DNA from 3 places in the Paenarthrobacter sp. NPDC092416 genome. Region 3 is predicted to be linked to each of the others. Evidence: riboswitches for the same ligand, from Rfam matches in the RefSeq annotation. Region 3 holds a riboswitch; each other region holds the start of a gene.
What was found. Region 3 has a riboswitch for S-adenosylmethionine ahead of ACIQC5_RS06890 (homoserine O-acetyltransferase). Riboswitches for the same ligand answer to the same signal wherever they lie in the genome.

Region 1 (3,348 bases), on a different contig from region 3:
CAAGGACCTTGGCCCGCGTAGTGTCATTGGCGCGCAAGTAGTAACTGCGGGACTTGGTCAGTTCCATGATGTCCTCCGGAGTAACGGAGTCCTCCCACCGGGTCAGGTGGCTTTCCAGGCCATGGAACTCCGGGCCGACGACGGGACGGAAGCCCGGCTTGTGCACATCTCCGGCGTGCATGATGCGGGAGAGACGGTGCACCCAAGGTACCGACGTATCCAGCTGGTTCCAGACCAGCCCGAGGACTCCGCCGGGGCGCAGGATCCGGGCGATCTCCGTGCTGGCCTTGAGGGGATCGCACCAGTGCCAGGCCTGGGCAACGCTGACGACGTCGAATACTGAGTCCGCCAGCCCTGTAGCCTCGGCCGTCCCCACCAGTGCCGTGACGTACGGGTACGCCTTTCGAAGTTGTTCGAGCATGTCCGTCGAAGGATCGACGGCGGTTACCTCAAGTCCGCGTTCCACCAGAAGAGCCGTGAACTTTCCTGTGCCAGCGCCGAGATCCGCGGCGGAACGTGCACCCGCCGGGAGGAGCCAGTCCACGGAATCTGCCGGGTAGCCTGGCCGCACACGGTGGTAGTGCTCGCCGCCGTCCTGGAAACTTTGGCCGAGTTCATGACGGCGGGTGGCATGCAGTTTGGGCCCGCCAGGACCAGCCATGGGAACGGAACCAGCCGGGGAGCCAGGACCCGCCAGGGAGCCTTGATCACCATGGGAACGCAAGGACACGCACAGACTCCTTTGGGGATCGCAAAGTTACCCTACGAATTTACCGCACTGGGCACTGGGGCGATCAGCAAAGCCGCACACAATCGGTGATGCTGTTGAGTCGGCCAGGCTGTCCGTTCGAGCGCGCAACCTGATCCACCGCGCAGCCTTGTCCACGTGCCGTGCCGTCTAGTCCACCGTGCTGCCGTCTAGTCCACTGTGCAGGGCGCAGCGCCGGCGGTGCCCGGCGTGTTGGGGGCCCATTCCGGATAGACGCGGTGATCGTTCGCTGGCACCCAGCGTCCCTCGTCCACCACGTAGTCCCAGCCGAGTCCCGTGCGCTTGAGTTCCTCGATGCCGTTCAGCAGGCGGGTGGCATCCTCCAGCCGTGAGCCGACGCCAAAGCTGGCCCGCAACGAGCCGGAGGGAAGGCCGAGGCGCTTGAGGAGCGGGTGGGCGCAGAAACGGCCATCGCGCAGGCCGACTCCGTGCTCCGCGGCGAGGTAGGCGGCGACCAAACCGGCGTCGAATCCTTCAACCGAGAAGTTGACCACACCGATGGTGTCTTCCGTGTCGCTGAAGATCTGGTGGACCGTAACGCCGTCGATCGCCCGCAGTCCTTCCACCAGATAGGAACGGATCGAAGCCTCGTGGGCGTGCCAGGCTTCCTGGTCGAGGCCTGCAAGAACCTGGGTTGCGCGCGCCAGTGTTGCTGCCCCGAGGACGTTGGGGGAGCCACCTTCGTGTCGTGCCGGACCTGTTGCCCAACTGACCGAATCGAGTCGGGCTTCACGGACAGCCCCTCCACCGGCGAGGTGCGGTGTACCGGCGTCCAGCCAATCCGGACGACCCACGATGACGCCGGCCCCGAACGGAGCGTAGAGCTTGTGCCCGGAGAACACGACGTAATCGACGTCGGCTTTGGCAATGTTGATGCGGCGATGTGGTGCGAGCTGGGCAGCATCCACCACGATCCGGGCGCCGAATTCATGGGCCAAGGAGGCGAGTTCGGCGATCGGCAGGATCTCGCCCGTGACGTTCGAAGCGCCGGTGACAGCCAGGAGCGATACGCCACCCTGGCTGAGTTCGGCACGAAGGTTGGCCAGCGTCGCCGCAAGGGTCGAGGCCGCGATGACGCTGCGGTGCGGAACACCTTGCCAAGGAAGCAGGTTGGCGTGGTGTTCGATGTCCAGGTACAGGACCCCGCCGGTCGGCTGGCCGTCGACGTGCGGCAGGCAGCCGGCGAGCAGGTTCAGGGAATCAGTGGTGTTGCGCGTGAAGATCACGGAATCGTCCGGCCGGCCACCGACGAATTCGCGAACGATGTTCCGAGAGTTCTCGTAGACCGAGGTGCTGATTTGCGATGCGTACCCAGCGCCACGGTGGACGCTGGCGTAGTAGGGCAGGACTTCGTTGAGGTAGGCAGAGACGATGGTCAGTGCCGGGGCAGATGCTCCGTAGTCGAGGTTTGCGTACCGCACGTGGCCGCCCTGGATCAGGGGAGCTTGCAGTTCCGCGCCCGTCACGGCGGCCAGGGGCCGTGCTGCAGCCGTTTGCTGATCGGAGGACGGCAGGAAAGTGGAGTTGAACGTAACAGTGCTCATGGGACCTCACTCAAGAGGGACCCCCAAAGGGGGATCCGCGCTTGCCGCATCCGTTCCGGACCGGCCAGGTCGTCACCCGGGGCACCCCACCGCGAATGGAGGGTTGCCGGCCAGCAAACCGGGGTTTAGCGCTGGCACTCGTGACCTGTAAAAAGGTTAGGGCAAGCCGCGCGCACGCTCCAAAGTCAGTTCGCTATGTTAAGTCGATTGTTACGTTGGATTGACGAATGGCGAATCTGGCGAAGAAAAAACGGCGGCGGCCCCCAAAAGGGGGCGGCCGCCGTCGAAAATTCTGCAAAGAAGCGTTTCAGCGCCTGTGCAAAGACTCAGAGAAGGTCGTCCAATCCGGGGTTGAGGCGTTTGAGAACTTCGGAGTGCAGGATTGAATTGGTTGCCAGGGCGTTGCCGCCGAACGGCCCATCCTCGCCCTCCAGCGACGTGAAGCGTCCACCTGCCTCCGTGACGATCGGAACCAGTGCAGCCATGTCGTAGAGGTTCAACTCCGGTTCGCAGGCGATATCCACGGCGCCTTCTGCCACCAGGCAGTAGGACCAGAAGTCGCCGTAGGCGCGTGTGCGCCAGACGTCGTCGGTGAGACCCAGGAAATCGTCGAAATTGCCACGTTCCTTCCAACCGGTCAGGCTCGAATATGACATCGACGCGTCTGCCAGTCGCGAAACGTTGGATACCTTGAGGCGCGTGGCCGAGGCGAGTGAGCGGCCCATGTAAGCACCCATCTCCTTCGCTGCCCACCAGCGCTTGCCCAAGGCGGGTGCGCTGACGACGCCGACCACGGGCTCGCCCTCATCGACGAGGGCGATCAGTGTGGCCCAGACGGGAACGCCGCGGACGAAGTTCTTGGTGCCGTCGATGGGGTCGATGATCCAACGACGCGAGCCATGACCACTGCTGCCGAACTCCTCGCCCAGCACGGCGTCGCGGGGGCGAGAGCGCGAGAGTTGGCCGCGGATAGCCTCCTCGGCAGCCTTGTCGGCGTCCGTAACGGGCGTCAAATCGGGCTTGGTTTCGATCTGC
Region 2 (3,348 bases), on a different contig from region 3:
TGACTCCACGCCCCTCCCGAACAACCAAAAACTAGACCTGCTTGAGGGCCTTCTCCAGATCCAGGATGAGGTCGTCCACGTCTTCCAGGCCAACGGACAATCGGACCACGCCGTCGCTCAACCCAATCGCCGCACGGCCCTCCGGACCCATGGCCCGGTGAGTGGTGGTGGCCGGGTGGGTGATGAGGGACTTGGAGTCGCCAAGGTTGTTGGAGATGTCGATGACGCTGAGCCCATCGAGCAGCGCGAACGCCGATTCCTTGGCAGAACGTCCCGCGGAGGGGAGCAGCTCGAACGTCAACACGGTGCCGCCGGCCTTCATCTGCTTCGCGGCGAGCTCGTACTGCGGGTGCGACTTCAACAGCGGGTACTTCACCCAGCTGATGGCGGGCTGCTGCTCAAGCCATTCCGCGATCTTCAAGGCCGACGCCGAGCTGTGGTTCACGCGCAGCCCGATCGTCTCAAGCCCCTTGGTCAGTACCCAGGCGTTGAACGCGGACAGCGACGGGCCGGTGTGACGCATGAGCTGCTTGACCGGGCCGTCGATGAATTCCTTGGTGCCCAGGATGGCGCCGCCGAGGACGCGTCCTTGGCCGTCGATGTGCTTGGTGCCGGAGTAGACAATCACGTCCGCGCCCAACTCGCCGCAGCGCTGCAGCAGGGGAGTGGCAAAGACATTGTCGACGACGACGGTGGCACCGGCCGCGTGCGCCAGCTCGCTGACCGCGGCGATATCCACGATTTCCTGCATGGGGTTCGATGGTGACTCGAAGAACACAGCGGTAGTCGGCTCCGAGAGCGCGGAACGCCACTGCTCAAGGTCGGGACCATCGACGAATACTGTTTCCACGCCCCAGCGCGGCAGGATCTCGTTGAGGATCACGAAGCACGAGCCGAACAGGGAACGGGCAGCAACCACACGGTCGCCGGCAGCCAGCAAAGCACCCAAGGCGGTGAAGACCGCGGACATGCCTGACGCCGTCGCAAAGCACGCCTCGGTTCCTTCGAGCAGCCGCAGCCGCTCCTGGAACGTCGCCACCGATGGGTTGCCGTAGCGGGAGTACACGAAGCGTTCGTCCTCGCCGGTGAAGGCGCGTTCCGCGGCAGCGGCGGATTCGTAGACGAAGCCCGAGTTCAGGAAGACAGGCTCAGAAGTTTCCTGGAAGTTGGTTCGGTCAAGGCCGCCGCGGACTGCCTGAGTATCGGGGCTCCAGCTGGCGGCATCGGGATTGAAAGTCACTTTAGTCGGTCCCCAGGTTCGTCGGCAGGCCACGGTTCTTCCAGCCATTCACTGTTCGTTCGCCGTAACGGTCCGGCTCGCCTTCGAAGCCCTCAAGCACGTTGTAGGCAGTGAAACCGGCCTGCGTCGCGGCGATGGCAGCGGAGATGGAACGCTGTCCTGAGCGGCAGATGAAGACGAGTTCCACGCCGTCGCCCTCGGGTGCCTGCTGCTGCAGGTCCTCGAGGAAGCGCGAGTTGGGGATGCCACCGGCAAGGTTCCACTGGATGAACAGGGGATCGTTCTCAGTGGCCTTGGTGTCCGGAATGCCGATGTGGGCCCATTCGCCCTCGGTCCGCACGTCCACCAAAATGGCACCTTGTTCAAGCTTTGCCCACGCATCCTGCGGGCTCAGGTCACCTGCGTAGCTCATGCGTGTCCCTCGAATGCTTCTTCGTCGTTGTAGTTCTCGAGCTTGTCAACAGCTGAGGCGACGGCGGCATCGGCACTGGCGATCGCGGTGGGCAGCACGATTGCCTGCGCCACGATCACGTCGGTGCCGTTGAAAGTGGCGGCCGGGCTGCCATGCAGCACGTAGCCCTCCGCGAGGGCATTGTGGATGCGCTCGCAGAAATCACGGGTATCGGGACCTGTAATCAGGCGGTAGGAGAGTTTTTCTTCAGTGGGTTCAGACATTGCTGGGTGCTCCTCAGTCACGCTTGCAGATTCGAAGTGTCGATACGCCGAGTAGTCACCTGAGGCACCCCGCCGGAGAGAGGGTTGCCGACCAGCAAGTCAGGGCTTAACGCTGGTGCTCATTACTCAAGAAAAACGTAACATCCACGACGGCGGGCTGCACCGCCGTCGTCGTCATGTTGCGTAACCGGCGCGCGCTTGAGTCAGCCGCGCCTCAGTGCGCGGACTGCAGCGCCGGTGGTGGGGAAGAAGTGGTCCGGCGTGAAACGGGCCGCGGCGCCTAGCTGGATCAGTTTGTCTTTGACGGGCCCTTTGAGCTCTGCGAACACCAAATCCACCCCTTTCCTGGCGAGCCACTCGTCCAGGGTGACCAGATCCTCGAGCGCGGTGGTGTCGATCCCGGTGATCGGCTCGGCAGCGAGGATGACGTGGGTGATGTCGTCTGGAGCCTCGTCCACTTCTTCCCGGACAAACGACGCTAAGACCTGTCCGTTGCCGAAGAACAGCGGGGCATCGAAGCGCAGGATGAGCAGCCCGGGGACCCGTTCGCCGTCCGGGTGCCTGGCGAGGTCGTGATAGCCGGGCAGGCCCTCTTCGGAGCCGAGTTCGGCGCGGTACGGATCCCACGCCCTGCGCACAAAATCCAGGAGGGCCAAAGCCATGGCCACCACAATCCCTTGGAGGACGCCCACCAGCAGAACGCCGAGGAACGCTGCCACCATCACTACGGATTCGCTGCGGCTCATACGCAGCAGCCGCCAGACGCCGCCTGGATCCGCCAACGCAATGGCCGCGGCAATGACCACGGCGGCCAACGTGGCGGAGGGCAGGTACTCGGTAACACCGGGGGCCAGGAGCATGAACGCCAGAACGAGGGTTGCGCCCACCACACCCGTCATTTGGGATTTGGCGCCTGCGTCCACGGCCACGGGAGTCCGGGAGGCGCTCCCTGAAATGGGGAATCCGCCCAGCAGCCCGGTGGCAGCGTTGGCTGCCCCCAGAGCTGCCATTTCCCTGTTCCCGGAGACCCGGTTTCCTTCCTTGGCTGCCAGGGTTTGCGACAGGACGCCGGTGTCCGCGAAAGCCATCAGGGCGATGCCTGCGGCGGCTGGGAGCAAGGTGAGTGCGTCGGCCCAGCCAATTCCGCCCAGGGCCGGCATCGGCAGGCCTTGCGGCAAAACGCCGGTGACTTTGACGCCGTCGTTCAGGCCCCAAACCGCCGTCGCGATGCACGAGCCAACCACCGCCAGCAGGACGCCGGGAACCTTCCATTTCAGGAGCCGGGGGATCCAGATGAGTGCCAGCGACCCCACGCCGAGCAGCAAGGCCGTGAGGTTGATAGCGCCGTTCAGCACCCCTGCGGTGACCGTCGCGAGCTTTTCCCGGATGTCGCCGTCGGCCTCGATCCCCAGAAAGGCAGGTAATTGGGAAAG
Region 3 (3,348 bases):
GCAGCGCATCGCCAGCCTGGAAGGTGGCTTGGCAGCGCTCCTGCTGAGCTCCGGACAGGCCGCCGAGACGTTCGCCATCCTCAACATCGCCGAGGCTGGAGACCACGTCGTTGCCAGCCCGAGCCTGTACGGTGGCACCTACAACCTGCTGGCGCACACGCTGAAGAAGTTCGGCATCTCGGTCACGTTCGTGGAGGATCCGGACAACCTGGACCACTGGCGGGATGCCGTGCAGCCGAACACCAAGCTCTTCTTCGCCGAGGTTGTCTCCAACCCGCGCCAGGACGTGCTGGACATCGAAGGCGTGGCCGCCACTGCCCACCAAGCGGGCGTGCCCTTGGTGGTGGACAACACCTTGTCCACCCCGTACCTGATCCGTCCCATCGAATGGGGTGCGGACATCGTGGTCCACTCGGCAACCAAGTACCTAGGCGGTCACGGCGCCGCGATTGCCGGGGTGATTGTGGATTCCGGCAACTTCGACTTCGGCAAGGACCCCGAGCGCTATCCGGGCTTCAACACGCCGGACCCCAGCTACAACGGCCTGGTCTACGCCCGGGACTTGGGCAAGGACGGGGCGTTGGGGGCAAACCTCTCCTACATCCTCAAAGCACGGGTTCAGCTTCTCCGGGACCTCGGCTCGGCAGTGTCCCCGTTCAACGCCTTCCTCATCTCGCAGGGCCTGGAAACGCTGAGCCTGCGCGTCGAGCGCCATGTTTCGAACGCCACCAAGGTGGCGGAATGGCTTGAAGCCCACGACGACGTCGAATCGGTTGCCTATGCGGGTTTGCCATCCAGTCCGTGGTTCGACCGGGGCCGGAAGTACGGTCCCCGTGGAACGGGTGCGGTCGTGGCGTTCACGCTGAAGGGCGGCCTCGAAGCCGGCAAGCGCTTTGTCGACGGCCTTGAGCTCCACTCGCATGTGGCCAACATCGGTGACGTTCGCTCGCTGGTGATCCACCCCGCGTCCACCACGCACAGCCAGCTGACGGTGGCCCAGCAGGTGGCCGCCGGCGTCAACCCCGGCCTGGTCCGTTTGTCTGTGGGCATCGAGCACGTGGATGACATCCTGGCGGATTTGGAGGCCGGGTTCACGGCTGCCAAGGGCGCATAAATCCACATCTGGAGCCGCGTCCGCGTCGATGATAATTCGCCGGACGCGGCTCCGGCGTGCGCTTTCGTGAATGAATCAGCCCAAAACCGTCACACTGTTGTCACATTCTTCGCCAATGCAGCGGTGTTTTTCCTAGACTCTACGTATTAGGTCATGAGTGCCAGCGACAGCCCCGGCTTGCTGGCCGGCAACCCTCCTTCCGCGGTGGGGTGCCCCGGGTGAGGACCTGGCCTTCCGCATACAAGGCGGCGGGCAAGCGCGAAGTTAGGTGTCAAAGGAATGACTATTACTGCTACAGCCCTCCCCAAATCAGGAGAAGAAGACGGAACGGTCAAGTACGCCGGCGTAGGGTCGCTGGAGCTTGAGGCCGGTGGTTTCCTTCCGGACGTGGTCCTGGCCTACGAAACCTGGGGCCGGCTGAACGCTGACGCCTCCAACGCGGTTCTGGTTCAGCACGCGTTGACCGGCAGCACCCACGTGGCGCGCGGCGCGACAGACGAGGAGGGGTGGTGGGAGCAGCTCGTAGGGCCGGGCGCCACCATCGATACCAACAGGTTCTTCGTGATCTCCATCAACATCGTAGGCGGATGTTACGGGAGCACAGGTCCGTCCTCGACGGCACCCGACGGCCGTCCATGGGGCTCGCGTTTCCCGTTGATCACGCTCCGCGACAGCACCCGGGCCGAGGCAAGGCTGGCCGACCAACTGGGCATCGAAGCATGGCACGCCGTACTGGGCGGCTCCATGGGAGGTGCCCGGGCGCTCGAGTGGGCGGTCACCTACCCCGAGCGTGTCAAGCGCTGTGCAGTGATCTCGGTTGGTGCGTACAGCACCGCTGAGCAGATCGCCTTCGCCCAGTCCCAGACGCTCGCCATCCGCCAGGACCCGAACTTCAACGACGGCGACTACTACGGCGGCAGTGCGCCTGAGGCCGGGCTCGCCCTCGCCCGCCGGATTGCCCACATCACCTACCGCTCTGCCCTGGAGCTGGACTTCCGCTTTGGCCGCGAAGCCCAGCACCAGGAGACGCCGCTGGCGGCCGCAGTGCTGGGGGAGCGTGGCCGCTACCAGGTGGAAAGCTACCTCGACCACCAAGGTACCAAGCTGGTCCGCCGGTTCGATGCCAACAGCTACATCGCCATCACTGAAGCCCTGATGAGCCACGACGTGACCCGGGGCCGCGGCAACCTCACTGAGGCCCTGGCCCGTGCCAGTGCCGAGTTCTTCGTCGCAGCCGTGGACTCGGACCGGCTCTATTTCCCGGCACAATCGCAGGAGCTTGCAGCCGCCCTCCCCGGAAATGTGCCGGTCCACGTCATCGAGGCCCCGATCGGACACGACGGATTCCTGACCGAAATCGGCCAGCTTTCCGTGCAGCTCCGCGAGGCGTTCTTCGCCTGAACGATCAGCCGTTCATGATGTCGGCGCGCTGCTTCATATAGTCCTCCATGGCGATCTCGCCGTTGCTGAACTTTGCGTCCAGCTCGGCCAGCCGCCGCGCCCGGTAGCCCTGCGGCTCCAAACTCGAGGTGTTTGACGGAGCAACGGTCGACGGCGGACCCGCCGGCGGTGCCGCGTCTGCGGGGCGGACCACGGTGGGCTCGCCCGGATACGCCGGGTAGTTCTGGGCAGGGTAATTCCGGGCCGCGTAGTTCTGGGGAGGGTAGCCCGGACCGGGGAGGTTCTGCGGCGGGTAGCCGGCGCCGGGGAAATTGCGGTCTTGGAGCCGGCGCGCCCGGGATTTGTTGTACATGCGGATCCCCAAGGGAATCAGCCACGAGCAGACGATGATCCAGAAGATCAGATTGTTCATGCAGGCCTCCTAGGTCTTCTCCCAGCTTAGCCCGGTAGGCGACCCCGGAGCCCATGGCCGCAGGGGCCGTCCCGGCTTAGACCAGCTGTGTTTCCATGCCCAGGAACGTGCCGTAGCGCTCAACTTCGGTCTCGAGGGCCCGTTGAACCGGGGGAGTGGCTGGCCGGTCCAGCCTCACATCCAGTTCGCACTTACTGCCGACGAATCCGTGCCGCCACCAACCGGCCAACTTCCCGTCCAGCAACACCACGTGCATGGGGCTGTTATCTGTGGGGAGTATCGGAGCCGAACCGCCCAGGTAGTGCCGGGACTGCGAATAGCCCATGACGTACTCGTCGTAGCACTGGATGAGGTCCACGCGAGGGTCGGTTTCGGTGTCGTCGGATCCGGGACTGTCCAGTTCTTCAGCTGCCAGATGGAA

Region 1: linked by a shared signal. The riboswitch ahead of ACIQC5_RS03535 (aminotransferase class V-fold PLP-dependent enzyme) and the one ahead of ACIQC5_RS06890 (homoserine O-acetyltransferase) in region 3 are both predicted to bind S-adenosylmethionine.
Region 2: linked by a shared signal. The riboswitch ahead of ACIQC5_RS19205 (DUF1737 domain-containing protein) and the one ahead of ACIQC5_RS06890 (homoserine O-acetyltransferase) in region 3 are both predicted to bind S-adenosylmethionine.

Annotation. Positions count from the first base shown of each region.
Region 1 is NZ_JBIVQG010000001.1:792,409-795,756, forward strand. Features, by position in the region: gene ACIQC5_RS03530 (class I SAM-dependent methyltransferase) at 1-661, opposite strand, end outside; gene ACIQC5_RS03535 (aminotransferase class V-fold PLP-dependent enzyme) at 919-2,313, opposite strand; SAM riboswitch class IV at 2,346-2,459, opposite strand; gene hisN (histidinol-phosphatase) at 2,640-3,348, opposite strand, start outside.
Region 2 is NZ_JBIVQG010000012.1:76,079-79,426, reverse strand. Features, by position in the region: gene ACIQC5_RS19215 (O-succinylhomoserine sulfhydrylase) at 32-1,240, opposite strand; gene ACIQC5_RS19210 (rhodanese-like domain-containing protein) at 1,242-1,652, opposite strand; gene ACIQC5_RS19205 (DUF1737 domain-containing protein) at 1,649-1,915, opposite strand; SAM riboswitch class IV at 1,930-2,042, opposite strand; gene ACIQC5_RS19200 (SulP family inorganic anion transporter) at 2,119-3,348, opposite strand, start outside.
Region 3 is NZ_JBIVQG010000002.1:619,582-622,929, forward strand. Features, by position in the region: gene ACIQC5_RS06885 (bifunctional o-acetylhomoserine/o-acetylserine sulfhydrylase) at 1-1,114, shown strand, start outside; SAM riboswitch class IV at 1,264-1,379, shown strand; gene ACIQC5_RS06890 (homoserine O-acetyltransferase) at 1,394-2,515, shown strand; gene ACIQC5_RS06895 (hypothetical protein) at 2,520-2,927, opposite strand; gene ACIQC5_RS06900 (winged helix DNA-binding domain-containing protein) at 3,004-3,348, opposite strand, start outside.